2 regions of the Pseudoalteromonas sp. TB25 genome follow, and region 1 is predicted to be linked to the other one. Evidence: predicted binding sites of a transcription regulator. Region 1 holds the regulator's gene; the other holds the start of a gene.
What was found. The regulator sigma-54, encoded in region 1, starts transcription at its own class of promoters, with help from an activator protein. The targets are predictions, from matches to a motif close to GTTGGCACGNNNNTNGNNT.
Positions count from the first base shown of each region.

Region 2: the regulator sigma-54 is predicted to act here: its motif matches at 3,203-3,221, upstream of L652_RS0121355 (flagellar basal body rod protein FlgF).

Region 1 is NZ_AUTI01000202.1:13,570-31,948, forward strand. Features, by position in the region: gene kdsC (3-deoxy-manno-octulosonate-8-phosphatase KdsC) at 1-26, shown strand, start outside; gene lptC (LPS export ABC transporter periplasmic protein LptC) at 23-577, shown strand; gene lptA (lipopolysaccharide transport periplasmic protein LptA) at 567-1,112, shown strand; gene lptB (LPS export ABC transporter ATP-binding protein) at 1,109-1,834, shown strand; gene L652_RS0104955 (RNA polymerase factor sigma-54) at 1,904-3,403, shown strand; gene hpf (ribosome hibernation promoting factor) at 3,430-3,717, shown strand; gene ptsN (PTS IIA-like nitrogen regulatory protein PtsN) at 3,722-4,174, shown strand; gene rapZ (RNase adapter RapZ) at 4,193-5,038, shown strand; gene L652_RS0104975 (HPr family phosphocarrier protein) at 5,081-5,353, shown strand; gene mgtE (magnesium transporter) at 5,486-6,844, shown strand; gene L652_RS0104985 (protein disulfide oxidoreductase) at 6,903-7,454, shown strand; gene L652_RS0104990 (YgiQ family radical SAM protein) at 7,623-9,800, opposite strand; gene L652_RS0105000 (EAL domain-containing protein) at 10,201-12,390, opposite strand; gene L652_RS0105005 (SRPBCC family protein) at 12,502-13,083, shown strand; gene L652_RS0105010 (TIGR03899 family protein) at 13,052-13,939, shown strand; gene L652_RS0105015 (TIGR04219 family outer membrane beta-barrel protein) at 13,973-14,743, opposite strand; gene L652_RS0105020 (DUF2333 family protein) at 14,747-15,733, opposite strand; gene L652_RS0105025 (copper chaperone PCu(A)C) at 15,742-16,254, opposite strand; gene L652_RS0105030 (hypothetical protein) at 16,331-16,657, opposite strand; gene L652_RS0105035 (PspC domain-containing protein) at 16,830-17,036, opposite strand; gene L652_RS0105040 (PspA/IM30 family protein) at 17,046-17,726, opposite strand; gene dusA (tRNA dihydrouridine(20/20a) synthase DusA) at 17,971-18,379, opposite strand, start outside.
Region 2 is NZ_AUTI01000442.1:180-14,266, forward strand. Features, by position in the region: partial or broken gene L652_RS0121340 (flagellar basal body P-ring protein FlgI) at 1-901, opposite strand, end outside; gene flgH (flagellar basal body L-ring protein FlgH) at 913-1,596, opposite strand; gene flgG (flagellar basal-body rod protein FlgG) at 1,613-2,401, opposite strand; gene L652_RS0121355 (flagellar basal body rod protein FlgF) at 2,423-3,166, opposite strand; gene flgE (flagellar hook protein FlgE) at 3,324-4,694, opposite strand; gene L652_RS0121365 (flagellar hook assembly protein FlgD) at 4,754-5,434, opposite strand; gene flgC (flagellar basal body rod protein FlgC) at 5,448-5,879, opposite strand; gene flgB (flagellar basal body rod protein FlgB) at 5,885-6,292, opposite strand; gene L652_RS0121380 (protein-glutamate O-methyltransferase CheR) at 6,438-7,268, opposite strand; gene L652_RS0121385 (chemotaxis protein CheV) at 7,289-8,221, opposite strand; gene flgA (flagellar basal body P-ring formation chaperone FlgA) at 8,362-9,069, shown strand; gene flgM (flagellar biosynthesis anti-sigma factor FlgM) at 9,146-9,466, shown strand; gene L652_RS0121400 (flagellar protein FlgN) at 9,459-9,890, shown strand; gene L652_RS0121405 (hypothetical protein) at 10,034-10,300, opposite strand; gene L652_RS0121410 (LPP20 family lipoprotein) at 10,491-10,949, opposite strand; gene L652_RS0121415 (flagellar assembly protein FlgT) at 11,090-12,283, shown strand; gene L652_RS0121420 (LysR substrate-binding domain-containing protein) at 12,267-13,169, opposite strand; gene L652_RS0121425 (glutathione peroxidase) at 13,283-14,011, shown strand; gene L652_RS0121430 (dihydrolipoyl dehydrogenase) at 14,082-14,087, shown strand, end outside.

The sequences.
Region 1 (18,379 bases):
TGACTACACAAGGCACTAGTTCATGAATGCAGCGCGCATAATATTAAGCGTTTTATTCATTAGCTGTATGGTTTGGCTTTGGTACCCTTATTTTACACAAACAAATATTGTGCCTCAGGCTGAGCCTGAAGTTGTTGCTAAGCCTGATTACATAGCTATTGAGCTCAAACAGACAGCCTATGATGAGCAAGGTAAAATTAGCCACAAAGTCACTGCGGCTAAAATGGAGCTATACCAGCAATTAGGTTTCACGTTTTTCGAAAAACCCATTTTTACTTTATATAACGAACAACAAACGTGGCAAATAAATGCAGACGAAGCAACATTATACGAAGATAAACAATTAATTTTAGAAGGTAATGTGGTTGCCAAAAATTTAACCGATAACGTCATGATAGACAAAATCAATGCTGATAATATTCAGGTTGATATAAAGTTATTAACAATGCGTTCGGAGCAACCCGTCATTATCACTGGACCCAATTTAAAAATCACCGGTAAAGGCCTAGAAGCCGACTTAAAAACCGAAGTGATAAAACTAATTAACCATACGCGAACCATATATTATGACCAATAAAATATTAAAATCACTGATAATTCCTACACTTATACTAGCGTTTAATAGTAGTGCTGCAGAACAAAACACGCAACCTGCTGCCAATCAAATTTCAATAAGTGCCGACAAGCAAGAAGGTCAATTAAAAGCTAATGTGGGTATTTTTGAGAAAAACGTTGAGATTATTCACGGTAATCGCCGCATTACAGCCGATCGCCTAGAAGTACACAAACGTGATGAACTTGGTGATAATAAACAATTATTAATTGCCACAGGTAGCCCTGCGCACTTTGAAGAAAAGCAATCAGACGGCACGACTATGAGCGCCAGTGCTGACGAAGTACGTTATGATGTATCTAAGCGTTTTTTAACGCTTGTTGGTAATGCACAAGTATCGCAAGCCGGACAAAAAATAAATGCTAAAAGCATTACCTACGACATAGAGCAGCAGCTCATCAGTGCCGAAAAAGATGAAAACTCAACTGACCGCGTTCACACAATTTTAGTACCGATCGAAACTAAAAAAAGTAAAAAAGGCGATAAAGGTCAACCATGAGCACATTAAAAGCAGAACTATTGGCAAAAAGCTATAAAGGTCGTGAAGTTGTAAAAAACGTCGGCCTTGAAGTACAAGCTGGCAGTATAGTTGGCTTACTTGGCCCTAACGGTGCTGGTAAAACAACGACTTTTTATATGATTGTAGGGCTTGTTCCTAGCGACAAAGGTAAAATATCTATTGATGATAACGATATTACTCTTTTACCTATGCATAGTCGTGCTAGATTAGGCATAGGCTACTTACCACAAGAGTCATCGATTTTTAGAAAGCTGACTGTTTATCAAAACTTAATGGCCATTTTAGAAACACGCAAAGAACTAAATAAACAAGCCAGAGAAGACACGCTCAATAACTTATTAGATGAATTTAGCATACAACACATTCGTGATAGCCAAGGTATGGCATTATCGGGTGGAGAACGTCGTCGTGTAGAAATAGCACGAGCGCTGGCAGCAGATCCTAAATTTATACTACTGGATGAACCGTTTGCCGGTGTTGACCCTATTTCGGTATTAGATATAAAGAAAATAATAGAACATCTTAAAAATCGTGGGATTGGTGTATTAATTACCGACCATAACGTAAGAGAGACCCTTGATGTTTGTGAAAAAGCCTACATTGTTTCTCATGGGGAGCTGATTGCATCAGGTACTCCAGAACACGTATTAAATGATAAAACAGTACGCGATGTTTACTTAGGCGAGCAATTTAGGCTGTAACATTTACGCCATGTCTTTAAGCATCTGCTAGTATTAATTATAACAACATAAAAGGATTGTTAGAGATACATGAGGCAATCACTACAGCTGCGCATGGGCCAGCAACTTACAATGACTCCACAGTTGCAACAAGCTATTCGTTTGTTGCAACTCAGTACATTGGATCTCCAGCAAGAAATACAAGAAGCTCTCGACAGTAATCCACTATTAGAGGTTGAAGAGGCAGACTATTCCGAAGACGCTGCTGGTAAAAACGAGCAAAAAGCTGATACCGATGACATAACTGTTAGCGCATCTGCTGATGATGCTCCGAGCGAATACGAACAAGATACTGGTGAAGCACTTGCAAAAGACACGCTAAGTGACGACATGGCTATGGATGTTAGTTGGGATGAGTACATGAGTGCCGCTCCTGCAGCCTCATCAGGTCCAATGCCTGAAGATGAATCTATATACCAAGGCGCCTCTACTGAAACGCTCCATGAGTATTTAATGTGGCAATTACAACTAACGCCATTTAGCCCTACCGATGAAGCCATCGCTATTGCGATTGTAGAAGCCGTCGATGATTCAGGTATTTTAACACTAAGCTGCGAAGAAATTTTAGAAAGCTTTAATCAAGAAAACGAAGATGATAACGAAGTCGAACTTGATGAAATTGAAGCGGTATTAAAACGCATCCAACTGTTTGATCCTGTTGGTATTGCTGCACGTAGTTTACAAGAGTGTTTGTGTATTCAGCTTAATCAATTTGATAAAGAAACACCTTACATTAATGAAACGAAAATGATTTTAACCGAGCATATTGATCTATTAGCAGCTCGCGACTATCGTACATTAATGAAAAAAACTAAGCTCAAAGAAGAAGAGCTTAAAGAAGTAATGACACTAATACATACTCTCAACCCAAAACCTGCAGATACTATAGTAAGGGAAGAATCTGAGTATGTTATTCCTGATGTGTCAGTTAAAAAAATTAAAGGCCGCTGGGTTGTCGAATTAAACCCAGATAGCATGCCTAAAATTCGTGTTAATAGCCAATACGCGGCAATGTCTCGCACTGTAAAATCAAGTGGCGACAGCCAGTTTATTCGCTCACATTTACAAGAAGCTAAATGGTTTATTAAAAGCTTAGAAAGTAGAAACGACACGCTATTAAAAGTTACTAATTGTATTGTTAAGCAACAACAAGGCTTTTTTGAACATGGCCCTGAAGCCATGAAACCAATGGTTTTAAATGATGTCGCTGAAATGGTAGAAATGCACGAATCGACAATTTCGCGCGTAACTACTCAAAAGTACATGCATACACCCCGTGGTATATTTGAGCTTAAATACTTTTTCTCAAGCCATGTAAGTACTGAAAACGGTGGTGAATGTTCATCTACAGCAATACGTGCGCTTATCCGAAAATTAATCGCAGCAGAAAACTCAGCAAAACCATTGAGTGATAGCAAAATAGCGGATATATTGGCTGAGCAAGGAATTAAAGTAGCAAGACGTACAATCGCAAAATACCGCGAATCTCTTGCTATTCCACCGTCAAATCAGCGTAAAAGTCTGATTTAAGACGCTAAACTAAGAGGGTAATGCTTATGCAACTAAACTTAACTGGTCGTCACGTAGAATTAACCGATTCACTAAGAGACTATATTAATACTAAATTTGCGAAGCTTGAAAGACACTCTGATCATATAAATAATGTTCATGTCATTCTCGATGTAGAAAAATTAAATCAAAAAGCAGAAGCCACAATACACGTAAGCGGTGCTGAGCTATTTGCCTCTACAGAACATCAAGATATGTATGCCGCTATTGACTCGTTGATCGACAAGCTCGATCGCCAAGTAATCAAACACAAAGAGAAGCTTGCTCGACACTAATATGATGAAATTAAGTTCACTTATATGCCAGGACTGCAGCAAAGCTGCGGTCCTTTTTAATAGCAAAAAAAGAATTTTAGAGTTCATTAGCGAACTTGCTCACGACAAACTTCCGTATTTACCGCAACAAGATATTCTTAATGCTTTAATGAGCAGAGAGAAATTAGGTAGTACAGGTATAGGGCGTGGCATTGCTATTCCTCATGGAAGAATGAGCGGTGCAGAAGAGCCTTTGGCTTTAGTGCTCGTTAGCGAAACTCCAATAAACTTTGATGCAATCGATAATCGCCCTGTTGATATTTTTGTCGCACTCATCGTACCAGATGGCGATAACCAGCAGCACTTAAAGACTCTAGCAACCATTGCTGATAAACTAAACAACAAAGATTTTTGTAAACAGTTACGCAGTGCAAAATCTGATACTGAGCTTTACCAAGTTATTGTCGATCAATCATAGTTTTATAAAGGGTGTTAAATGGAGTTAATTATCATAAGCGGCCGTTCTGGTTCTGGAAAGTCGGTTGCTTTGCGCGTTGTAGAAGATTTAGGTTATTATTGCGTTGATAATATTCCAGTAAACCTACTACCTTCATTAGTTCGCAGTGTGTCTGATAGCTACGATAAAATTGCTGTTAGCATTGATGTGCGCAACATCCCTAAAGAACAAGATGAATTTAACGATATTCTTGAATACTTACCAGGCTTTGCAAACCCTACGTTATTTTATTTAGATAGCGACGATCAGACATTGATCAAACGCTTTTCTGAAACACGCAGATTACACCCACTATCAATAGACTCGTTGCCGCTTGATTTAGCCATCAAAAAAGAAAAAGAATTACTTGATGTATTAACCACTCGCGCCGACTTTATGGTAGATACGACTGATTTAAGTGTTCATCAACTCGCTGAATCTATTCGTGAAAAGATTTTAGGTAAAAAAGATAAGCAACTGATTGTCACATTTGAATCATTTGGTTTTAAACACGGTATACCAAAAGAAGCAGACTACGTATTTGATGCACGCTTTTTACCAAATCCACACTGGGAACCAGAGTTAAAGCCTTTAAATGGGTTAGATCAACCGGTTAAAGACTATTTAGCTAATCACAGCATAGTGCAAAAATTCACATGGCAAATTCAAACATTTGTACAAACGTGGTTACCACATTTAGAACGAAATAACCGCAGTTATTTAACCATTGCTATTGGGTGTACAGGCGGGCAACATCGCTCTGTGTATTTAGCGCAAACTATCGGTGAAAGTTTCGCAATGACACATCCCAATGTAAAAATTCGCCATCGCGAGCAAGAAAAATAATATAGCTGAATAATCACCTGTTCAGCTTAGGTAGAGTAAGTTATGCATTGTGAAGATACCTTTTTAATAAAAAACAAATTAGGCTTACACGCCAGAGCAGCTACTGTGCTTGCGCAATTAGCAGTACAATTTGATGCGACAATCACATTATTCCAAGATGACAAAGAAGCAGCAGGCGATAGCGTACTTGCACTAATGTTACTTGAAAGTAGCCAAGGAAAAGAAGTTAAAGTTGTTTGTAAAGGCCCTGATTCTGAGCAAGCTTTACACGCTGTTGGAGAATTAATAGCACAACGCTTTAATGAACAAGAATAACCTGTTTTATAAAAACAATATTCGCATTACTAATGCTTCAATTAAAACAGATATATAAAATAGATAGGTTAGTAACGCCAGTTAACTCACCTCCCCCCCATAAAGTAATATAACAATTTATAAAGGACGCCAATGCCTGAAGCTTTTGAACAAGATTACCCACTACAGCAACTAAAACAGGTGACGAAGTCACTCAATAGTGGTCAATTTGTTCAAGTTAGGCGCATGCTCGCAAAAACGGCTCCTTGTGATACCGCATTATTATTAGAATCATCACCGCATAAAATTCGCCGACTGCTTTGGCAATTGGTCGATCCTGATGTGCAGGGTGATGTTCTTGAAGAATTATCTGAAGATGTTCGTTTAGGCATTATTGCCCAAATGGAACCTAAGCACATTGCCGCCGCAACTGAAGACATGGGCCACGATGACTTAGGTGAAGTATTACGTAGCCTGCCAGATACCGTCTATAAAGACGTTGTTAGCGCGATGGACATTCAAGACCGTGAACGTGCCACGCAAGCACTGTCATATCAAGAGCGTTCAGCAGGTGCGCTAATGAACACCGATACGGTGACCATTCGCCCTGATGTAACACTCGATGTTGTACTTCGTTATATTAGACTGCGTGGTGAGTTACCAGAGGGTACAGATGATTTATATGTTGTTGATAAACATAACTGCTTTATAGGCGCTTTATCGCTGAGTACATTATTAACTAATCCGCCAGAAAAAATTGTGCGCGATTTAATGGATGAAGATTGTGAGTCTATCCCAATATCAATGGATGAAAGTGAAGTAGCGCAATTATTTGAGCGCCATAATTGGATATCGGCCCCTGTGGTGGACGATAACGACCAACTCCTCGGTCGTGTTACTATCGATGACATCGTTGATGTAATCCGAGAAGATGCCGAGCATAGCTTATTAAGCCTAGCCGGTCTTGATGATGAAGAGGATACATTCGCGCCTGTACTAAAAAGCTCTAAAAAACGCTCAGTTTGGCTAGGAGTTAATTTACTAACCGCACTTGCAGCTGCTTTTGTAGCTAGCTTTTTTGAAGGCACTTTAGATGTGCTCCCTATTTTGGCTGTGCTTAACGGTATTGTCCCTTCTATGGGTGGTGTTGCTGGTAGCCAATCATTAACGCTTGTTATCCGTGGTATTGCAGTAGGTCATATAAACCAAACAAACCAACGTTTCTTGATGATGAAAGAACTGGCCATTGGCGCGCTAAACGGTATTTTGTGGTCACTATTAATTGCGGGTGTTATTGCGCTATGGCAGTGGGACTTTATGCTTGGTGGCGTACTCGCTTTCGCTATGTTTATGAACTTAGTGGTGGCAGGTGTTGCTGGTGCAAGTATTCCAATAATTCTTAAAAGAATGAATATAGACCCTGCTCTTGCAGGGAGTGTGGTGCTAACCACGGTGACTGATATTGTTGGTATATTCGCCTTTTTAGGTACTGCTACATGGTTGCTGATATAAATTAAACGCTTTAAATGTAAAAAACTACAGCAAAAATACTTAGGGTAAATCAGTAGCTATGGCAACGGATACCAAACATAAAAATGACATACCTAAAAAAACGCTAAAACAAAAAAGCGTATCCATATTAAAAAGTGTACTGGTATATGGCTCTATATTTTTCGTCATTTATACCGCCGTTAATTGGTGGCAGCAACCTGTCATGCCAGCAAATCCTCAATTACAATTAATCGACTATAAAGGGCAAAACATTGATTTAGCAGCAATGAGCCAAGATAAACCCACGCTTGTGTATTTTTGGGGAACTTGGTGTCCTATTTGTAGTATTACCTCCCCTGCCATAAACGAACTCGCAAACGAGAATAAATACGCTGTTGTGAGCATCGCGATAAAGTCAGGCTCTGCTCAAGAGCTGCATGATTATTTAAATGAGCAAGGCTACAGCTTCAGTACTGTTAACGATCAACACGGGGAGATATTTTCCGATTGGCAGGGACATGTCACGCCATCTTATATAATCTTAAAAGATAATAAAATGACGCAAGGACTCACCGGCATTCAGCCGTTATGGTCACTTAAATTGCGTTTGTGGTTATCATCAATGCTTTAAAAAAAAGCTAAACTTAGCACAGGATATCTAAAGAGAGGGGCTCTAAAACCTCACTCTTTATCACCTACAATAATATAGATAATAAAGAGCAAAGCTTACTTAATTTACGTATACAAAAGCTAAAAAACGCGTACCGCAATTAGCCTTATCTATTAGAAAATAAAGTTACTAACGTGTGCTTTGACGATTACCGCCTACTTTTGGCTTAGTGTTTGCCTTTTTAAATTGGCTAAAACCGGTATGTCGCGTTAGTGCCGGACGCCCACCTTTTTTACCACCTTTACCTGCTTTTTCATCGCGCCCTTCTTCTGGCACTAAACAGTTAGGCCCTTTACCAATTAAATTAGCTTTACCCATTTTACGTAGAGCTTCACGTATCATTGGCCAACCAGCTGCATCGTGGTAGCGTAAAATAGCTTTATGTAATCTACGTTGGCGTGCGCCTTTAGGTACTGGAACAACTTCTGAGTTGTTTTTTATATTACGTAAAGAGTTCATCTCTGTATGGTAAATAGTCGTCGCATTAGCCATAGGTGATGGGTAAAAATTTTGTACCTGATCAAGCTTAAAGTCGTTTAATTTAAGCCATAAAGCCATGTTTACCATGTCTTCATCTTTTGTACCTGGGTGAGCAGATATAAAGTAAGGTATTAAATACTGCTTTTTACCGGCTTCTTTAGAGTACTTATCAAATAGTTCTTTAAATTGATCGTACGCCCCCATACCTGGTTTCATCATTTTTGATAATGGACCATCCTCTGTATGCTCTGGCGCTATTTTTAAGTAACCGCCTACATGATGCGTTACTAATTCTTTAACGTAACGCGGGTCGCGTACAGCTAAATCGTAACGTACACCTGAAGCAATCAATACCTTTTTAATACCCTTAACTTCACGTGCTTTTTTATACAAATCTATTGTTGGCGTATGATCTGTATCCATGTGTTTACAAATATCAGGATATACACATGATAAGCGTCTACAGGTACTCTCGGCCTTTTTACTAGTACAGCGCAGCTTATACATATTCGCCGTTGGGCCACCTAAATCAGAAATAACACCAGTAAAGCCGGGAACTTTATCTCTAATTTGTTCAATTTCTTCAATAATAGATTCTTGCGAACGACTTTGAATAATGCGCCCTTCATGTTCTGTAATTGAGCAAAACGAACAACCACCAAAACAGCCACGCATAATATTAACTGACGTTTTAATCATATCGTAAGCAGGTATTTTAGCATCACCATAACTTGGGTGAGGAATACGCTGATACGGCAAACCAAATACAGCATCCATCTCATGTGTTTCTAATGGATATGCTGGCGGGTTTACCCAAATAGAGCGATCGCCATGTCGTTGGTAAAGCGCTCTTGCACAACCAGGGTTTGTTTCTTGGTGTAAAATTCGCGAGGCATGGGCGTATAAAGGTTTGTTAACACTTACTTGCTCATAAGCAGGTAACTTAACATAGGTTTTTTCCCACGGCTTAGGACGTGCAGGCTGAACCATGATTGGTTTTGCCGCTTCTGCTTTTAAATCAATACCCGCTTGTTTAAATTCTGATTTACTACAGCCAACATCATCCGCGCCATATGGGTTTGGAATAGGGTCGATTTTACCAATTTTATCAATAGCGGTAGAATCACTGCCACGCCAACCAGGTAGAGGCTCTTTTCGAATAACAGCCGTGCCGCGAATATCCTGAATCGTATCCATCGTTTCACCCGCCGCAATACGGTGTGCAACTTCAACTAGCGGGCGCTCTGCGTTACCGTAAATTAAAATATCGGCTTTTGCATCAAACAAAATACTACGACGTACTTTTTCCTGCCAATAGTCGTAATGAGCAATACGGCGAAGGCTGGCTTCAATACCGCCAATAACAATTGGGATACCTTTGTATGCTTCACGGCATTTTTGCGAGTAAATCATCACGGCGCGATCTGGGCGCTTACCGCCAACGTTATTAGGCGTGTAAGCATCATCGTGGCGCATGCGTTTTTCCGCTGTATAGCGGTTGATCATCGAATCCATGTTGCCGGCTGTTACACCAAAAAATAAATTCGGTCTGCCGAGCTCCATAAATGCATCTTTAGAGTTCCATGCAGGTTGGGCAATAATCCCCACTCTAAAGCCTTGCGCTTCAAGTACACGGCCAATTACAGCCATACCAAAACTAGGATGGTCAACATACGCATCGCCACTAATTATTATTATGTCGCAGCTATCCCAGCCAAGTGCATCCATTTCTTCACGTGTAGTTGGTAAAAATGGCGCGGTGCCATAACATTCAGCCCAGTATTTCGGGTATGAAAATAAGGCGCGCTTAGCTTTGAGTGTGCTCATAATTGTGGCCGTAGAATAACAAAAGGCGCGAATTATACCCTACTAAATTCTTTATATATACAAAGTAGTCAAAGCATATCGCGCTTTAAATTCTAAATCGTTCATTAGGGCGTGTTGATCTTTGTGGATTGAAATTTGTTCAATCTAGGGGCGATTTAATCGCGGCGCGAGGTTTGTAACCTAGCGGGCTAAGTAAAAACCGAGCAACAAAGAGTTAATCGTCCCTAGAAAGAACCCAAAGGGCAGCGCATGTTTGGCATTTATGCTGCGTTATCGCCTATTTATGGGGAACAACCACACTACATAGGCTCTGCCTTGCCTAAATACCAAACAATCTGCTGCAAAATTAATCACAAAAGTTCAACACGCCCTAACTTAAATAATAATAAGTTAATCTTTTTTAGCGTTTATTTATAAATTCTATCAATTCATGCTCAGGCATGGGTTTAGCATACATAAAACCTTGTACCTCATCACAGCCTAAGTTTTTTAAGAACTGAGCTTGTTCTTGTGTTTCAACGCCTTCAGCAATCGTTTTTAAACCCAACTTAGCACCAAGAGAAATAACTAAGGCAGCAATAGCGCCAGTGTCATCATTTGGCAGATCCTTAATAAATGCACGATCTATTTTCAACCTATCCAAGGGTAAACTTTGTATATAACTAAGCGATGAAAAGCCAGTCCCAAAGTCATCAATAGCAACCTCAATCCCTAACTCTTGAAGCTCTCTAAGTGTATTAATAACAGTTTCGAGTTCATCCATTACTACGCTTTCTGTGACTTCTAACTCTATGTTTTTTGGCTTAACACCATATTTTAATAATGTATTTTTAACGTTTTGAGCATAGCCTTTTACTTTAAACTGCGGAACAGACACATTAACCGCAATACAAATTTCGGTACCCATATTTTCTAGGCGCTTTTGTTGTTGGCAAGCTTGCTCTAAAACCCACTGCCCTATATCAACAATCAAGCCCGCATCTTCTGCAAGTGGAACAAATACCGCTGGCGATATATATGATCCGTTACCGGTGGGCCACCTAAGTAATGCCTCACACCCAATTAAAGACAAGTCCCCTAATGAAAGTTGAGGTTGATACCATACCTCTAACTTGTTTCGAGCAAAATCATGACGTAATTGTCTAATAATTCCTATGCGCCAAGCCATTTTATCTTGCATGTCTACACTGTAATAAATTCCCTCTTTGTGTTTTGTTTTTTTAGCTTGATTAAGTGCAATATAAGCAACTTTAAGTGTATCAATCCCGCTACTTTGAAAGTCTTGCTGTTGGCATAAACCCAATCTAAAATCGATAGGCAATGTATGCTCTTCTGCGCAAAATGGAACACCTAACTGCTCATTCAATTTTTTTAAGTCGAGTTCATCACGGCGAATAATAAAACCAAAAACATCAGCACCAATACGAGATAGTAATTTAGCTGTCGGGTAGTTTTCTTTTAACCTTTGCACAATGCCAATTAATACTTTATTGCCGACCTCTTGCCCTAAGCCGTTATTAATATCTGCAAAATTAACTATATCAAGTAGTACAAATACATAATCATTCACGTGCGGCTTTTGATAGCGCACTACCCGTTCAATAAAATTGGTACGATTTGAAATACCTGTAAGCACATCTTTATAAGCTGCATCCCTTAACTTTACAAACAGCCTTATATTATCGAGGGCCACACTCACATTTGTTAAGAAGATTTCAGCAAACTGCAACTGCGCTGGCAAAGGAACATGGTCACATTCTATATATAAAGCCGCTTTTCTATGCTTACTTCTTAATACAAATGTTGCACTTGAGTCTGTATGTTGATGCTTTGATAAATCAAAACACAACTCAACTTGTTTAAATACTTTGCTATCAACATTAATTAATTTTTCACCAAAGTAGTTTTCGTAATGCCCACAACCACCTAAGACTTGAATAAAGTCATCGCCATCTAATTTGCTGCACACAAGCCCTCGAGGTGAACACTTTAAAATAATACTCATGTGCTTGATGATTTCTTTGCATAGTTGCTTAATATCAGTAAGCCCTAAAATAGACTTTGATGCAAAAACAATCGTGTTCATTGCATCACTTTGATATTCAAGCTGGCATACCTGCTCGTAAGAGCGAATAGCGGTTATGAGCGATGTTACTAATTTAGAGCGAGTGAGTTCTGTTTTAGTTTTATAATCATTTATGTCGTACTCACGTATTACTTTTTCCTCTGGTATATTACCAGCTTGCCCTGTTCTTAAAATAATTCTTACATGTTGATTATTTAATTCGTCACGCACCCTTTTTACAACCTGCAAGCCAGCATCGTCAGTTTCCATAATAACGTCTAAAAAAATAACTGAAATATTGTTATTTTTAGCTAAAATCTCTATTGCTTCAGCGCCCGAATAGGCATCATGAAATCGCAAGCCTGCCCCCCAAAACTCAACTCCAGACAAAGCCAACTTTGTTACAGAGTGGATCTCAGGTTCGTCATCAACAATTAAAATATCCCAAAACTTAGTCGGCTCAATAACTGCATCATCTTCATAGTCTTGTTCAAAAAATAAAAAATCGTTTTGATCTGACGACATTCGCTCTCCTAGGTAGCAATTTATCAATTATTTTTGGTTTATAATCTAATTCATACTATAGTCGATTAATAAAAAGTTGTTGTATTTCAACTCAAAAAATTAATAGAAGGTGTGCTTATTAAACCATTAAAAATATTAATCAAAGGCGTACTGTTATTGTTATTGGTATTAGTACTGGTAGGGCTGATACTTCCCCAAAGTTATAATGTAAATAAAACAATAGAAATCAATGCAAATATTGACGCAGTAAAACCGCTTATTACTGACTTTAATCAATGGCAAAAATGGTCTCCATGGGAAAAAGTAGACCCCAGTATACGTTTTACTTTGGGCGAACCGAACTCTGGCCTGGGTGCTCATCAGTCTTGGAAGGGAAAATGGGGGTATGGTGAAATGATCATAACTTCGGTGAGTCAAAATAAGGTCAGCTTTAATATACTTTTAAATGCTGAGCATATTATTAGGGGGACTTTTAATTTTAGTGAGCAAAACGGTATCGTCACTCTAATATGTAAGATTAACGGACAAACAACCGCTCCTTTAATATCGGGTTACACCGCAATTTTGAGCGAAAATGTGCTCCGTAATACAGTTTCAATGGGGTTAAATAACCTTAAAACTGTTGCTCAGCTTAGTCATTCACAAAGGACAATGCACAGCCATGCCAGTCAAGACAGCACAAGCGAGAATTAACCTTGCTAACATTATCGAATCCTTACTTGGTTACCCTATAACAAAAATAGGCAGTAACGGAATACTGCCTACCCCCGAACAAAATTACGATATTAAAGGCCAAGTTAAGCCGCTTTATCATATCAACAGTGAAAACTCTGTTTTAGCTCGTGCCCAAAAGCGCCAAGATTTACTACTAATAAAACAACAACAAAATATAGAGTCAATTTTAGCAATGGCTATGGGGTTTTGCCCCGATGTAGCAAGTAGTAAACAACCCGATGCTGACTGGGTAGAGCACTTTATCGCACTGTGCGAAGATACTTCAAATGCGTCAATGCAAACTTTATGGGCCAAAATTTTAACGGGAGAAACACTCAACCCTGGTACGTTTTCAATTAAAAGCCTGCAAACGTTAAAGCATATGACACAGCGAGAAGCTGACTCTTTGCAAAAATGTGTGTCGCTCTCAGGCTATAACGAAAAAGACGACAGCCACTTTATTTTACTCGGCTTTTACAAAAAACCGTCATTGTTTGATTTGCTACGAAAAGGCAATAAAGTGTCTCTAAATTTAGGAAAAACAGGTATTAGTTTTCCTGATATTTTAACACTTATGGATCTTAATTTACTGTATAGAAAAGAAATTGAATCTGCAGTACTTAAAGCGGGGCAAGAACTTACCCTTTCATTTTTATCGCAAAAAGTAACGTTAAAAGCAAAAAGCAGTGACTTGGTATTAAGCTATTATAAATTCACGCAAACAGGTGATGAGTTATCTAAACTCATTAATTTTCCTGTAAATAAAATTTATAAGCAGTTAATTAATAATGCGCTGGAGGGAGAGTTTGATTTAGCGTGGCACGCAATAAAATAATATGCCACGCTTTGTTTAATTAGAAAATACTAATTAAAAGTGAACCTGAATACCCGCAAATGGGCCAGATGCATCAATATCAGTAGTAATATCATCTACATCATCAAGTTCTAATACCATAGAGCGGTAACCTGCTTTAACAGCAACATCTACTGCTAGGTTATCAATAAGTTCCCACGCTACGCCTACTTGGTAATCTTGTACTTTGCTATCGTCAATAGCCAAAAAGCTACCTTCAAAAAATACACTTAAACCAGTAAAAGGTAAGCCAGCTTCGGCACGGCCATATGCAAGAGGAACAAAACCAGAGAAATCTTTTGTTTCGGTAAAGTTAGTACCACCATTTTGAGTAGTACCATTTACAACAATATCACCATCAAACTGCTTAGCATTTAAACCTAAGTCAATTGAGATTAAGTCATTATCAAAAATTTCATAATAAAAAATATAATCAATATGCGTTAAATCACTTACCGTATTTACAGTAGAACCAACAACATAATCAGAACCATTGAAGCTAAATGTATCTGTAAGCAGCGCAGAACCATTTAACTCAAGCTCTGTATACTTTAATTTGATGTTTGGTACTAATGGCACTGGGTGCTCAAGCGCCGCGTAATAACTTACAAACGTCTCATCTTCAAAATTGAAATCTTGAGATGCATTATTTTTATAAGAAAATTGACCATCGTTATCTGACTTCCACCCATCAACACCTACGTATAAACCTAGTAGAGTGTCAGCTTGCGCTGCTGGTGCTAAACATGCCATTGAAAGGGCTGCTGCTAAACAATACTTTTTCATTTTTTATCCTTGAGCTAGTAGTTCGCTGAGTTCGATTAAAGCCGCATTGGCTCTAGAAATATAATTTGCCATAACTAAAGAATGGTTTGCCACATAGCCAAAACCATTGCCGTTTAAAATAAGTGGGCTCCATACTGTTTCTTGAGTGGCCTCAAGTTCACGTATGATTTGTTGTAAGCTTACACGTGCATTTTTCTTTTCAAGTACGTCATTAAAGTCATACTCTATCGCTTGTAAAAAATGCAGTAATGCCCAAGTTGCACCGCGCGACTCGTAAAACACATCGTCAATTTCCAACCATGGTGTTCTTACTTGCTGCTGCAGTGGCGCAAGAGTTGCTTGTTTATTAGATGAATTACCCGCTAAATCGGTGTTCACTTTTTCTTGGCCTACGCTCGCACTTAAACGTTGGCTTAAGCTACCTAAACGTTTTTCAGCTTCTTTAAGCCAACTACGTAAGTTATCTGCTCGTGCGTAAAATTGGCTATCGCGCTCATGCTCATTAGCAATTTGTCCACGATATACCATTAAGTAGTCAATACCTTTTTGGTACTCACCTTCGGCACTTGGCCATGCCCATGCCTCAGAGCTTATATTAAACTGCGGCTGCGCCTTTTTAAGGGCTTCATGTTCCGTAGACTGTGATTGCGAACGGCTAAAATCTTTTCGCATAGAAAGCGATAAATCACGTACCATTTCTAGTGCGCCATATTCCCACGCTGGCATATCATCCATAATAATACTTGGTGGTATTACATCATTTGATAAGTAGCCACCCGGTTTATCTAGTAAGGTATTGGCTACCGTAATTAATGTAGAAGTAGTTACATAACCCGTTACTATTTTTTCATTACGAAGCTGCGCTTGCTCTTTCGCGTTGGCAACAACGTCAAAACGTGAAGGTTCTGTGCTCCAATAAACAGCAATTGCGTAAAAAATGATAAGCAGTAAAACAATTATTCCTGCTATTTTTCCTTTATGTTGCGACATGTGTACTCCTAATGATGAGCGTGTTGAGTAGATGGTTTTGACTGCTTAGCTTGCGCTTCAAGCGACACGACTTGAGCATTAGTAAATAAGCGATTACCGTCACTAAAATATAGTGTGAGTTTACGTTCTTGTCCTACTTTTAATGGCTCTTGTGGTTCAAATGCCATTAAATGATAACCGCCAGGCTGAAAGCTGACGCTTTCGTGCGCCTTAATTTCAACCGATTCAACTTGTTGCATTTTCATCATGCCGTCTACATGTGAATGCTCGTGTATTTCAACACGCCCTAAGCCATCAATAGTTGCCTTAGTTAAAGTTGCTGCGGCTCCACTGTGATTAATAAGGGTTAAATAACCTACAGTTGAAGTACTGCCAGGTAAAAACTCTCTAACTTGCGCGTTAGTTACTTCGAGCACAGCTACATCAGAACCATGATCGTGCCCTGAGTGCGCCGCCAACGATGACGAAAAAAAACTAAATATTAATGCAGAAGCCATCGAAAAACATAGTTTCGTCATCATTCTTATCCTTATGAAAACTTTAAATTACAGGCTAAATTTAACATAGTTAACCTATAATAGTCAGTCAAATTAAGGATTAAGAGGCTACTTTTTTGTTATCGGCAACAAGCCAACACAACACTGCAACAAATAGTAACGGCCATGCAATCATTATAGATCCGAATAAAAGCGCTAAAACAGTCCCTGCTAATGCCACTACACCCGCACCAACTAATCCCATAGTAATTAAAGCCACTACCGCAACTACAGCAATAATTGCGGCCAAAGCACCTACAAGCTCGAGCCCAGCCCAACTAATGTCAGCAATCCATAACGGCAACTGCCAAGAATCAATCTGCACAAACGTTATTAAATCAGTAAACAGTAATAAATAGATAAATACACATACTGCCAAAGCTTTCATAGTAATTCTCCTTATACCAACCGGCTTATATATGAGGCCTATTTAACGATAAGAAAATTGCGCTATAACTAGGCAAAAATTTTTATACTTAGCTGTTCTAAATTAAAATTTTTAATAACGTTATAGGGTGATTTAATTCGTTAAATTGTTCAAATATTTATGCCTGTTGCTATTAATACTCTTTATTTTCAAGGCAGCAATGCGCTATAAAATAGCCAAGTGCAACTGCAAACGGAAAACTCAAAAATAATAAAATAGTAACTACGCGGGTTGCCCAAACCGGAAAGTCCAATCTATGGGCTAAACCACTACACACACCCGATATTTTTTTATTCAAAGTATCTTTATACCAACCTTGTTGACGATTAAAGCTGTTCATAGCAATCTCCTAAGCAGTGTGTTTTAAATTAGTATTTAAGTTCGCTTTTAAGCGAGCCAACTCAGCATCAATTTTTTCATTTTTAACTAACGACTCAATTTGGGCACTGGTAGAGCTTGCTGTATCAGTCAGCTCATAAGCCTCTACTTGAGCTTCAATACCTTCAACACGCTGCTCTATTTGTTCAAAACGAGACAACGCATGAGCTACTTTATCGCTTTGTAGTTGCGTACTGATTCGCCCTCTAGCAATAGCAACATTATGGCGTTGCATTAACTGAGCTTGCTTAGTTTTAGCCATAGCCATTTTTTGCTGCAAGCGTTCACAATCAGACTTAATTTTTGCAATAGACTCTTGCAAAGTTTCTAGTTGAGTTTGCTTATTTTCAATGTTTTCGTTAACGCGTTGCTTCTCAAGTAAAGCTGATTTAGCAAGGTCATCACTGCCCTTCTCAACCGCACGTTCTGCTTTAATTTGCCAAGCTGCTAATTCTGTTTTTTTAGTATCAATTTGGCGATTAATCACTTTCTCTTCACACAATAAAGCGGCTGCTGTACTACGGGACTCATTCAATGCATCTTGCATCTCGGTAAGCATTAGGTTTAAAAGTTTTTCTGGATCTTCTGCTTTATCAAGCATGGCGACAATGTTTGATTGAATTACATCATTTACGCGGTTAAATATTCCCATGGTATTCTCCTGTTGATTTTTAATTAATTTCAACAAGAAGATTCCAAGAGTTGTGCCAAGTCCATCAAAACGAAAATAAAGCGTTTAAAATCATTATATTAAATAAAAACCACTCTGAATTTTAGTGACTTTAAGCTGAACAACATAGAGTGTAATTGGCCAATAAATTATGATTTTGACTAATTTTTAGGATCAAAAAAGCCACTCGAAAGTGGCTAAAATTTAGAATTTTTAAAGCTTAATTTTATTCTGGTACAAAGCTTAATGCTTTATCCATTACCGATAAATCAGCTTGCTTACCGTGACCACTTTCAGAAAGGTGGCGTCTAAAGCCTCGCGCACCAGGCTGCCCCTGAAAAATACCGAGCATGTGACGTGCAATATGCCAAAAATTAGCACCCAAACGCATTTCTTCTTCAATGTAGTCATACATTGAACGCACTACGTCGTGGCGTGACTGCGTGTTTGCAGAATCACCATAAATTTTCTCATCAACGTCATTGAGCATAAATGGGTTGCTATAAGCCTCACGCCCAATCATTACGCCATCAATATGTTGCAAATGTTCTAGGCTCTGCTCAACTGTTTTAACACCGCCATTTAGGCTTAAGTCTAACTGCGGATAATCTTTTTTAAGTTGATAAACACGTGGG
Region 2 (14,087 bases), on a different contig from region 1:
TATCACCGTTTGCTAGCGGGTTTGGTTGTGACACATTTTGTTGTTCTGCAATTGTTACTGTTAAGCCACCGTGAGTTATAGCCGCAGGCTGAAGCTTAACGTTTTTGCCAATGACAATTGTACCGGTGCGCGAGTTAACTATAATTTTAGCGGCCATGTCAGCTGGTTTAAATTCTAAGTTTTCGAGTGTTGATAAGTACGATACACGCTGGGATGCATCGCGTGGTGCAATAACACGGATAGAAACAGAATCAATTGCTTGTGCGCTATTTGGGCCAACTAGGTCATTAATTGTTTTTTCTAGGCGTTTTGCCGTTGTAAAGTCTGGGCGGTTTAGGTTGAAGGTAATGTAATCGCCTTGCATAAATGGGCTTTCTACAGTGCGTTCAACTGTTGCGCCATTTGGTATACGACCAACTGTAGGGGTGTTAATTACAACCTTACTACCATCAAGGCCTTGTGCGCCTAAGCCACCGACAATTAAGCTACCTTGTGCAATAGCGTATACGTTACCGTCTACACCCTTTAGAAAGGTTTGTAGTAAAGTACCGCCACGTAAACTGCCTGCACTACCAATAGAAGAAACCGTAATATCTATTGTTTGTCCGGGCTTTCTAAATGCAGGTAATTCTGCATGCACAGCAACAGCGGCAACATTTTTAATTTTAGGACTTTGAGTTGAAGGTAGCGTAATACCAAAGCTGTTCAACATGCCTCTAAAACTTTGTTGTGTGTATGAGTTTTGCTCGCCAGTGCCTGGTAAACCAACCACTAAGCCATAACCAACTAATTGGTTAGAGCGTACGCCTTCAACCATAGACACATCTTTTATGCGCTCAGCACTGGCAGTAAACTGCCAACCTAATAACACAACTAAACATAAAGCTTTAAGGCTATTCATGTTGTTACCCTCTAAAATGGAAACAGCGAACTGCTAAAGAAACGTGTAAGCCAACCAGGACTTTGCGCTTCTTGCGTTTGCCCTTTACCTGAGTATTGAATACGTGCATTAGCAATACGGTTTGATTCAACCGTATTATCGGCGCTTACGTCTTGAGGGCGTACTAGCCCTTCTAAACGAATAAACTCTTCGCCGGTATTAAGCGTTAGCCATTTTTCGCCGCGTATAACTAAATTACCGTTAGGTAAAACGCGCATTACATTAACCGAAATATCGCCCACTAAGCTGTTTGACTGGTTTGATTTTGAATCGCCCGTAAACGACGAATCACTACCAATACCAAACTGAATACTATCGCCACCTATATTTACAGGTAGACCACCTAATCCAATAACGGGGTCTAAGCTTGCGTCGGTTTCTTTGTCTGTTTCTGTTTTAGCGGCTTTTGTTGCTTGAGTAGACTCTTGCAATTTAACCGTAATTATATCGCCAGTACGTAGCGCTTTTTTATCAGAATATAAGTCGTTTGATGTATGAGTATTAAACAATGAACCTGTGGCTACCAGCGGCTCTAAAATAGGCTCGGGGTACATAGGTGCATAGTAAGGGTCGTCCTGCACTACTTCACTATTTTGCGTAGACATACAGCCACTTAAAAATAATGTGCCCGCTGCAAATAAAATAATATTACGCATAATTCCCCCTACTCTATTAAAGCTGTTGATTGATATAACTCATCATTTCGTCAACGGCCGAAATTACTTTTGAGTTCATTTCGTAAATACGCTGAGTTTCAATTAGGTTTACGAGCTCTTCAGTTACATTTACGTTTGATGTTTCGAGTGAGCCTTGAATAATGCTACCTAATCCTTCAACACCGGGATTACCTTGTACCGGCGCACCACTTACAGCGGTTTCGGTATATAGGTTTTGACCAATTGGTTCAAGGCCCGACGGATTAATAAAATCACTAATAGTAAGCTGACCAATTACCACGTTATCGGCTTGGCCTGCAACACGTACAGATACTTCGCCGTCTTGCGAAACCGTAATTGATTGCGCGTCATCTGGTACATTCATTTCTGGCTGAATAACGTAACCTGCGCCCGATGTTACAATTCGGCCATCGCCATCGGTAGTAAACTGGCCGTTGCGCGAGTAAGCAATATTGCCATCTGGTTGCAGTACTTCAAAAAAACCTTCGCCAGAAATCATCCAATCTAGTGAGTTTTCGGTGGTTAGCATGTTGCCTTGCGTAAACTCTTTTTGGTTAGCTACAACTTTAGCACCCGCACCTAACATTAAGCCCGACGGCATTTCGGTATCTTGCGATGAACGACCACCTGGTTGATTAATATTTTGATAAAGTAAATCTTCAAATATAGCGCGGCTTTTTTTGTAACCAACCGTACTGGCATTCGCTAAATTATTTGAAATAACCGATATATCGGTTTGTTGAGCGTCTAGCCCAGTTTTACTGATCCATAATGCTGGATTCATAATCGTGTCCTCACTTTAAAGTTAAACTATGCGTAATAACTGATCTTGACGCTCGTCAATTTCTTCAGCTGTTTTCATTAATTTCACTTGTAATTCAAATTGGCGCTGGTGGCTTATCATGTCGACCATTTCGTGAACAGGGTTCACATTCGACATTTCAAGCGAACCACTTAAAACTTTTACATTGGCAGAGGTATCTACTGTTACATTTGCTTTTGGTCTAAATAAACCATCGTTACCTTTTTCGAGCTGTGAGCTATTTGCTTCTACTACTCTAAGCGTGTCTATTTCTTCTAAAAAGTTAGCGGGAGCGCCTTGTGGTCGAACTTGAATAGCGCCATCTTGGCTAAACCCTATTTTTTCGACTGGGACGGGTAAAATAACAGGTCCCCCTTCGCCAATAACTTGACGACCATGGCTGGTTACGAGCATGCCTTGAGCAGTAACGTTTAACGTACCCACTTTTGTGTAAGCTTCATTACCGGAGGCATCTTGCACAGCAAGCCATGCGTTATCGCTCATTGCGATATCTAAGTCTCGCCCGGTTTGAACAATGCCACCCGATACCATGTTTGAACCCGGACGCTCTTGCATTGAAAATACACGTGTAGGCAAACCTTCGCCAAACGCTTGCATAGAACGCGCCTGCGCAAAGTCAGCTTTAAAACCCGTTGTATTTGCATTTGCCAAATTATTGGCTTTTAAAGCAAGCCCTTGTAGGCTTTGCTTAGCGCCAGAGGCCGCAATGTAGACCATTTTGTCCATAGTATCGACTCACATAAAAAATCTCTGAACTTATAAATGCAAAATAGGTGCCAGATTAAATTTGACGCAACATTGAGAGGTATTTAGAAGGGCTTACAAAGAGGACTTATAAAAAAGGCTGCAAAAATGCAGCCTAATATATTTAATGAGGTTTAGCTTATCGAATCTGCAAAATACTTTGCTGAATAGTTGAGTTAACTTCAAGCGCACGTGAGTTTGCTTGGTAATTACGCTGTGCAGTAATTAAGTCTACTAGTTCATTAGTAAGGTTTGTATTTGATTGCTCAAGCGCTGATGAGTTAATTCCACCAAATGTACCCGAACCAGCTTCACCCGCTACAGGTTCACCTGAATCAATACTTTGCTTCCAGCTTGTATCACCCACTTGTGATAACCCTTGTGAATTTGGAAAACGTACCATAGCCACTTGGCCTAGGAATGTTGAGTCACCATTACTGTAAGAAGCGACAATTTTACCGTCTGTGCCAATATCAATTCCGGCTAAACGACCAACTGTTGAGCCATCTTGATCGAGTGCTTTTACTTCAAAACCACTTGAATACTGAGTTGGGATACGTCCTGCCGTGTTATTTTCATCGCGCCAGTTAAGCTCAATACCAGTACCAGGGAAAGTTGCACCATTGTCTAGTAATGTTGATAAACCAGCGCCAGAACCCGCTGGTAGTAATATTTCATCAAAAGTAGTTGTATTTGTATTTGCCACACCACCTGTTGTTGATGGCAAACCACTTGAGTTAAAACCTAGGGTAGTCAGTGGTGTATAAGGTGTCGTTGTTTGTTCTCCACCAGTTGTGCCATCAACTACTTTGCCATCGAGTGTTGCGTATACTTCCCAACTGTTATCTGTACCACCTGCTGCGGCATCATCTTCTTTAGCAAAAAAGTACTGTAAGATGTGCGGCTCACCTAGTGAATCATATACTGTTGTTGACGTAGATGAGTTATAAGTACCACTAGACGTAGGGTCAAAATCTAGACCTGATGGATCCGCCGTTGCATCTAAGTTAAACGACAAAAATACATTTTCTGTTGCGCGAGGAGAACCAGACGAATCAGGGATTTGAATTGGATCAGTTGTGCTCAAACTTACCGACGTTGTATCACCTGTAGATGAATCAACAGGGAATGCTTGTAAAAAGTTACCTTTTGCGTCAACCATAAAGTTATCTTGGTTAAGCTTAAATGCACCCGCACGTGTATATGTTAAATCTTGCGAAGATAAATCGTCGGTCATCGCAAAATAACCTTCACCAGTGATTGCTAAATCAAGTGAGTTATTTGTAAATTGCAGTGAGCCTTGGTGAAACTGCTGCGCAACCATGGTTGTTTGCACACCGTCACCATTTTTAGTCTTACCAGAGCTAAACACTGATGAAGCGTAAACATCGGCAAACTCAGCGCGTGACTCTTTAAAACCTGTGGTATTAACGTTTGCAATATTATTTGCCGTTACGTCTAAATCTTTTTGCGCGGCAGCAAGGCCGGTTAATGCAATATTGAAGCTCATAATTCACCTCTAACCTGTTAGTCTGTGGCCTGCTAGCAGGCGAAAAATACTAAAATTTATTACGCGATTTCTGCTACATCTGTCAGCCTAACCGCACCTTCTTTAGTGTTAATAATAATGCCACTTGAGCCATTAATATTAACGCTTTCAATGTTCTTGAATGTAGCAATGGGCAAGCTTGAAAATTCGCCGTCAGTACTTCCTTCGGCGGTTACTGAGTATTCACCTTCAGGTAAACGCTCACCGGCTTCATTTTTGCCATCCCACGCAAAACGTACTGCACCTGCTGATTGAGAACCCATATCAATAGTTCTCACTAGCTGACCTGATGCATCTGTCACTTTAATTTTTAAGTTATCAACGGCTTCTTCTGCCACTGCAGAGCCTCTGGCATCACCCGTTTCATTTAAATCCAGGGTGTTTGACTCAAGTAAAGCTTGCTTGCCAACAAGTGTTGATGCTTGCAATGCTGAATTTGATGTCATAGAAGACGCTAAGCTATCAAAATTTGAATTTAAATCGCTGATGCCTTGCGCCATTGTAAAGCTCGTCATTTGAGCAATCATTTGATCGTTATCCGCAGGGTTACTGGGATCTTGAAACGATAATTGCTGAGTTAACAAAGAGAAAAAGTCTTCTTGTGTTAACGCATCACTCTCAGTATCACTGGTAGCAACTTGTTGCTCTTGCCAGCGTATAGAGTCTAAATAGGATGAAGATGTACTAATATCGTTACTCATAACCTACCCTCGGTTACCGCTGCCCTAGCAACAGTGTTTTACTTAGCATTTGCTTTGCTGCATCAGCAACTTGCACGTTTGTTTGGTAAGAACGAGAGGCAGAAATCATATTTGCCATCTCCTCTACAACATTAACGTTGGGTTTATAGATATAGCCATTTTCATCCGCACTTGGATGATTTGGGTTATATTCAATTTGTAATGGTGCATTACTTTCAACAATGCCCAAAACTTTAACACCAACTGCGGAGCCCTGCTGGTTACTTGCTGATGCTGAAGCTTTTGTTAGCTCAGCCGCAAATACAGGTTGGCGCGCTCGGTACGTTTTGTCTTGAGATGAACTAATGGTATTAGCATTAGAAATATTACTAGCTGTAGTATTTAAGCGAACGTTTTGTGCGCTCATACCCGAACCTGCAATATCGAAAACATTATATAAACTCATAATTTTTATCCTTGACTACCGAGAGCTTTATTCAGACCTTTGAATCTGCCGCTTAAAAATTGCAAGCTGGCCTGATACTCCATAGCATTCTGTGTATACAAGTTTCGTTCCACTTGTATATCAACCGAGTTACCATCACCTGTATCTGATTGATTTGGCAAACGAAATGATTCTGAACTGCCCATACTATGAGTACCTCCACCAATGTGTTTATCATTAGTTCTTACCATAGTATTGCCGCTTTGCTGGGTTGACCTTGCCGCTTTTAATGCTGAGGCAAAGTCTATATCTTTTGCTTTATAGCCAGGCGTATCAGCGTTAGCTATATTAGTTGCAATTAATTCAGCTCGCTGTGAACGGATCAACATGGCTTGCGGATGCACACCTAATGCTTTATCAAAACTGATAGCCATAACCTTCTCCAAAAAATTGACTTACCCATGAATAAAGCAAAAAATAAGCCATTAATATTAGGAAGTGTTATATTTTTATAAGACTATGTATCTAAATAGAAAAACGACGCTTGGTGCGTCGTTTTAGGGAAATGAATTAACTTAATTATTTCTTTTGGTAAATGATACCGGGGTTGCATCTAACCATATCAAATTCAGTACTTAAGCCAGTCAAGGACTCTGACGCTCCTAAAAATAAGTACCCTTTTGGGTTTAATGCTTGTGCAAACTGATTAATAATTTTAGCTTTTATTTCAGGCGCAAAATAAATAAGTACATTACGGCAAAAAATAATATCAAACTTGCCCATTAACGCGTAAGAATCAAGCAAATTCAGGTGCCTAAAACTAACTTGTTTTTTTATTGTATCGTTTACTTGTGCCATACCATTGCCGCTGTCTTTAAAAAACTTTTTACGACGCTCTGCAGATAACCCTCTGGCAAGTGCAAGCGCGTCATACTCTGCATTTTTACACATATCAAGCATGGTATTAGATATGTCGGTACCAATAATTTGTGCACCCATACGAAGCACACCAGGTTGCTTAGTATTAAATTCAGCTACTGACATAGCTATTGAATAGGGTTCTTGTCCTGATGAGCTGGCAGCAGACCAAATTTTTAAAGGCCTTCTTAAGTCTTTAAACTCAGGAAAAAGCTTATTTTGGAGCAACTCAAACGGGTATTGATCTCTAAACCACAACGTTTCGTTTGTGGTCATTGCATCAACCACTGCGGCTCTTAATTGCCGCTCGTGAGGCCCGAGAGTTTTACTAACCAACTCCGATAAAGATCCCACATTAAATCGAGTCATTAACGGAGCAAGTCGGCTTTTAACTAAATACTGTTTGTTTTCACCTAAAACAATGCCGCATTGCTGCTCTAAAAACGAACGAAACTGGTCGTATTCACTTTGCTGCAAATCTTTATTATTCAAGTTAGTAGCACCTATTTTTGTTAATCACAATGAACCCACTTTTTAACTGCTGTTGCTAATTCGTCAGGGTTAAATTTAGCAATAAAGTCATCTGCCCCGACTTTTTCAATCATAGCCTGGTTAAAAACACCACTCAGAGAGGTATGCAAAATAACATGCAAAGGTGCAAGTTTGGGATCTGCTTTTATTTCAGCTGTTAAGGTATAGCCGTCCATTTCTGGCATTTCAACGTCTGAGATAAGTAACGCTACTCGCTCAGTAATATCGTTTTTACAATCAAGCTCTGCTATTTCTTTTAATCTTATAAGTGCTTCTTTACCATTTTTGGCAAGCTCTGTTTGCACGCCTAACGGCTCTAGGGCACGTTTAACTTGATTACGCGCAACAGCAGAGTCATCTGCAATAAATACGATACGTTCGCCTAAATCTTTTTGAATATCGCCACTTTGTGCAACTTCAGCACTTACTTCTGTGTTTACTGGGCAAATTTCGTTGAGAATTTTTTCTACATCGAGAATTTCGACTAATTCATTTTCGATTTCGGTCACTGCCGTTAAATATGAATAACGTCCGGCGCCTGATGGCGGTGGCATTATTTTTTCCCAATTCATATTTACAATACGTTCAACTCCGCCCACTAAAAACCCTTGCACAGAGCGATTGTATTCAGCAATGATTATAAAGCTGTCTTTAATGTTGTCGATTGGGCGCCCACCTACAGCCATTGATAAATCAATAACCGAAATGGTTTGACCACGAATATGTGCAACACCACGAATATACGGATTAGATTTTGGCATGCTTGTTAGTGGAGGGCATTGCAGCACTTCTCTCACTTTAAATACATTAATACCAAAACGCTGACGCCCTCTGAGCTTAAATAAAAGTAATTCTAGGCGGTTCTGCCCAACCAACTGTGTGCGTTGGTTTACTGAGTCTAAAATGCCTGCCATTCAAATCTCCTAAAGAAAACAAATAATACGGAACGATAATTGCTTTCTATTTATAAAGCTACATAACATCGCGGGTGCGTCTACTTTTTGACGCAAAATATTTATACCCTGTTTGAAACCATAAGCATAGTCGAAACATTATGAGTTTGTTAAAAAAAATCAGAAGATACAGTGTTTTTTATTTTGTTACTAGCTTGTGCTTTGTATTCCCTTTGCAAGCTAAAGTGTTTAGTAAAGATTTATTACAAGACATGGCCGTTGCTTATATAGCTAAGCAGATTGGTACATTGCAAAATACTAATACTCAATTAAGTGCACTGCCTTTAGATAGTCGCATTCCTGATCGTGTCTGTAATACTGAACTTGAATTATCAACATCCGATGAGCCACCATTTAACCGCCAAGTAACCTTACAAGCCAAGTGCAATGATGCGCAAACGTGGGCTCAATACGTTCATGTAAGAGTTGTTGAAATGGCTCCAGTTGTTGTTGCCACTGCTAATTTAACCCGCGGTGAAGTAATAACTAAATCGCATTTAAGTATTGAAATGAAACCAACTCACTTTGTACGCATACAGTACTTAGATGACCCCACAATGCTAATAGGCAGCAGAAGTAAACGAAATATTAGAAGTGGTATGCCAGTATTACTAAACCAAATTTGTATGGTGTGTAAAGGTGACTCTGTTAATATTTACGCTAACCTTAGAGGCCTTAGAATTAAAACCACAGGTATTGCTTTAGAAGACGGTACTTTGGGCGAACAGATACAAATAAAAAACAAAAAATCAGGTAAAGTTTTAAATGCGCGAGTAGATGGTGTAGAGTCTGTTCAAGTGAATATTTAATTTAGATTTATACTAAAGTATCCTACGTATATGCCGATAACATGGCATAAGTTGGGTAATATACGGGTTTATTATTATGGTTAATCAAGTTAATGGCAGTAATCAACAAGCTAATGCGCTTACAAATGCAAAGCAGCAACAAGTTGATTTAAAAAAAGATAATGCTAATACACAAGCTGCTCAGGCTCCTTCGCCTAAATCTGCAAGTGACTCTGTAAGTTTAACGCCGCAGGCACAGCAATTAAAAACGCTTCAAGATAAAGCGCAGCAATCGCCTGGCTTTGACAGCGATAAAGTTGCTGAGCTAAAAAAAGCAATAACTGAAGGTAAATACCAAGTGGATAGTGAAAAGCTTGCTAAAAACTTAGCTGATTTTGAGTTTAACGTGTATGGCTGATCATAATAGTTTAATTAGCGTAAAACTAAACCAACAAGTAAGTTGTTTAGATTCTTTGCATACGCTATTAAACGACGAGCTTACTGCTATTGCCTCACGACGTGGTGCTGGTTTAAAAGAAATTGCCCAACAAAAAATGTCTTTTTTAACTAAGTTAAGCACTCTTGATAAAGAGCTAAGTAAGCTAATTGCTAGTAACGACTCACAAAATCCTGAAATATCTGAGCTAATAAGCCAAGTTAAAACTCAACTTGCACAATGCCAAAAACAAAATAACGTTAATGCTCATGCTGCCCGCCAAGCGCAACTAAGTGTTAAACAATTAAAAGAGATATTAATTGGCGCACCAACGTCAATGACCTACGACCAAGCCGGTAAGTCTGTAAATACCGAGAGTAAACTGGTTCGTAACTTAAAAGCTTAAGCCCAAAATTTTACATTAAAAAAGCCTTATTGACTTATCAATAAGGCTTTTTTAATGTCCTTTATTCTTAAATTTAGTTATAAATAATACCAATTCACTTAATTATGTAAGCCCCCTTAATAATTAAGAGGGCTTTATTGATATTAAATATCCGTTTGATTATTACTACTTTCAATTAAGTGTTTGATCATCTCTTCCGATTGATTTTGTACATCAACCGCAGGTGCTGCTGCATCAATGCTTCCCCCACTTTGAGCTGGAGTATAAGCAATTGCAGAGCCTTCGTCTTCAACCAGTGTATTTAGCGCTATAAGCTGCTCTGCATCTTCGTTAATGATTACATCATCAATATTAAGCGGCTCCGCCGAACTCATTTGCACCGTTTGCTCAGGCGTTGATAGACCACTCAAGTTACCTAAATCTATCGTTTCAGTGCTTAATATGTTGTTGCTTGAAAGCAGATAAAACCTTTGTTATTGAACGATCTAAAATAAGTGGCAATAAAATACATCTGTTGAGCACTACGCAATCTGCTTAAAATTAATCCTAACAACAGCATAGCACTCAATATAGGAGGATGAGGTATTTTGAATAACTTTTTTAGTAGTACGTTACTTTTTTAACTTCGCGTGGTTTTACTTCACCTATGTATAAATCGTGCACACGCTTCATATTAAGCTCAAGCTCGGTCACGTAAGTGTCATCTACTGCGTAAGTTTTAATTATTTGTGCACCTTTAATAAGCCCCTGCACTTTACTTTCTAAGTAATCGTCTTGAGCAATTGAGCCTTCCACCGTTGTTCCTGCGGTAATTTTTTGCCCATATACTTGCTCAGTAAGCTCCCGGTAAGCTTCAAGCTTAGAAGCCTTAATGGCCATAAGTTGCTTTTGCGACGCGTTAGCGCCTTTTTGCAAGCTAATAGGTGCATACCCTATCGCTTTTAAAACGGGGTAATTATTTGGCTCTACATATTTATATTCAACATGCTTATCAAAAACGCTGCTACAACCACCTAAGGTTAAACACCCAAGTGTAATAAGTAATGAAATTGCTCGCATAGCATTTAGCCCTTGTATAGTAATTAGCAGTACATATGCACGTTTAATGCCATTTATAGCATTACTAATAATTACCAAATAACATTGGTACAGTCCTTGCTCTACCTAGTTAATAGCTAACGTTTAATTGGAGTAAAAGTATGAAGTCGTTTTTATCATTGGCATTTGCAGGATTAAGTGCAACGGCATTATTAACGTTCTCCCCTTTTACTAAAGCACAGTGGTATGAATCAACGGGTCACGCGAACGTCCAAAATGGTGATACAAGCGCGGCTAAATCTGCCGCTATAAAAGATGCGATTACACAGGCGTTAGTATTCTCTGGCGCACGGGTTAGCTCTGTGCAAACGTTGGTAGATGGCGTGTTGATGCAAGATCAGCTAAAAATTAGCAGCCACGGAGAAATTCAAAAAATTGAACTGGTCAGCGAAAATAAATACGACAATAAATTTGCCGTTACATTACGGCTCGATATTTTTTCTCAAACAGAGCAATGCCCACAAAATAGTTTTAATAAGTTTGTGGCCGTTACACAAAGCCAACTTGTTCATCGTGAACACGCCAAAATGGGTCAAATATTTGACGTAAGCAAAGCTATTAGCAAAAATATTTTTACTTCCCTGCAAAAATCAAAAATGAGCGCAGTACCTATTGCTTACTATAATAATGCAATAAGCGTTGATAAGTACTTTTCGCAGCAGCACGACTATTCAAACGCTCAATTAGAAGAAATATCTTCGCGCAGTAACGCTCAATATGTTCTGCTTAGCCAAATAACCAGCCTTTCGACTAGCGACAAACTCAATAACGATTATGCATTTTGGCAAGACGAGGCGTATGAGCGCAGTTACAACATTGAGTTTGCACTGTTTGATGGCACTACCTATGAGCAACTTTGGCAAAATAGTTACCATACTCAAGCAATTTGGCCATTTGAAAAAACAACCATAGTTGACGTTAATAGTGATAGGTTTTGGCAATCGCCTTATGGGCAAAGCATAACCGATATCAACCAAGCAGTAAGTTATGACATTCAAGCAGCCATGGCGTGTTTGCCAACTCAAGGCAAAATAATGCACATGGAAAATAGCAAAATTGTTATTAATTTAGGTAAAGCTCATGGGTTAAAAAAAGGCCAGATGCTAAGCATTGCGCACCATAACTATTTAACCGACGCGGCAGGTAATGTTATGCCACACACCATCACCACGCTTAATAAAATTCGCGTTGAGCAGCTTTATCAGCAAACTGCAGTAGCTGTCAGTATTGATGACAAACCACTACCTGGCGTGCAAATTAACGATGTAGTAGAAATAATCAGCCAAGATCTTTAGTTAATTTAGCTTTTAAATTAGGGTGAGCCGATAACCACTTGCCCAATTGTTCTACACCCGATAAATGCGGATAATGCTTTCTGCATGCAAACACCACATTACGCTGCTGATTAGGGAATATAGGCAAGTAATCAATCCCTACACGGTCGGTACATGCCAGTTTTGGTACAAATGTAATACCGTCATCCATGGCCACTAACGCTAATAATGTTTCTAAACTATTACCTTTATACTGATTAGATATATCGACTCCCGCAGAAAAACAAAACTTTTGGGCTTGATCTTTAAAGCAATGACCATCACTTAACATTAGTAGGCTGCATCCTTGAAGGTCGTTCAACGCCACTTTTTTATGCTTAGAAAGCGCGTTATCTTGTGATACCGCCACTAAAAAATCTTCTTTGTATAAAGCAACCGTATGGTAATTAATAAGCTCTGGCACATCGGCTAAAATAGCAAAGTCGAGTTCGCCATTATTTAAAGCTTCTAAAATTGTTGCTGTTTGCATCTCAATAAACGAAAACTGACTATCAATAAATGCCGCTTTCATTGATGTTAATAACGCAGGCAACAAGTAAGGCGCAATGGTAGGAATAATACCAATAGTTAATTTACCTTGTAGAGGCTCATTAGAAGTAGCAGCAAGTTCTTTGAGTATTTGCGTTTGTTCTAAAATAATCTCTATTTGCGTCAACAAACGTTCACCTTTTGCTGTTAACGTAACTTGTTTAGTTGAGCGGTCAAATAAAGTAACGCCAAGCTCATGTTCGAGTTTTTTTACTTGGCCACTTAATGTAGGCTGACTTACAAAACATGCATTGGCAGCTTTGCGAAAGTGCTTGTATTGCGCTATTGCTTTTACATATTCAAAATCTTTTAAGTTCATATTCAGCTCCGCATGATAGTTTATAACTATCAGTTTAATACAAACAAACGATTGGAACTATATTTAATTGTTCGCCATAATGGCTATCAACAAATCAAGAGGAACAAAAAACTATGTTAAACAATATCGAAGGTCAAACAGTCCCAAGTGTTACATTTGCAACTCGTCAAAATAACGAATGGAAATCAGTAACAACAGATGAAATTTTTAAAGGTAAAACGGTTGTAGTGTTTTCACTACCTGGTGCATTCACACCAACATGTTCATCAACTCACTTACCACGTTACAACGAATTAGCAGGCGTACTTAAGCAAAACGGCGTTGACGAAATTGTATGTTTATCAGTAAACGATACCTTTGTAATGAACGCATGGGCTGAGCATCAAGAAGCGCAAAACATTACTTTATTACCAGACGGCAACGGCGAATTTACTGACGGCATGGGCATGTTAGTAGACAAAAACGACCTAGGCTTTGGTAAGCGCAGCTGGAGATACTCTATGCTTGTTAAAGATGGCGTGATTGACAAAATGTTCATCGAACCAGATTTACCAGGTGACCCGTTTGAAGTATCTGACGCAGACACAATGCTTGATTACATCAACCCTAAGCAAGCTAAACCAGAGCCAGTAACTGTATTTACTAAACCTGGTTGTCCGTTCTGTTCAAAAGCTAAAGCGCTTCTTACAGAAAAAGGCTTTGCATTTGAAGAAATTGTTATGGGCTCAGGCGCATCACTAACAAGCCTTAAAGCAGTATCTGGCCGTGAAACCGTTCCACAAGTATTTATTGGCGGTAAGCACATTGGTGGCTCAGATGATTTAGAAAAATACTTTGCTTAATTAATAATTTTGCTCAATTAGTAAATATAAATAGGGGCACTGGTTGCCCCTATTTTATAAGGAAAAAATAATGAAA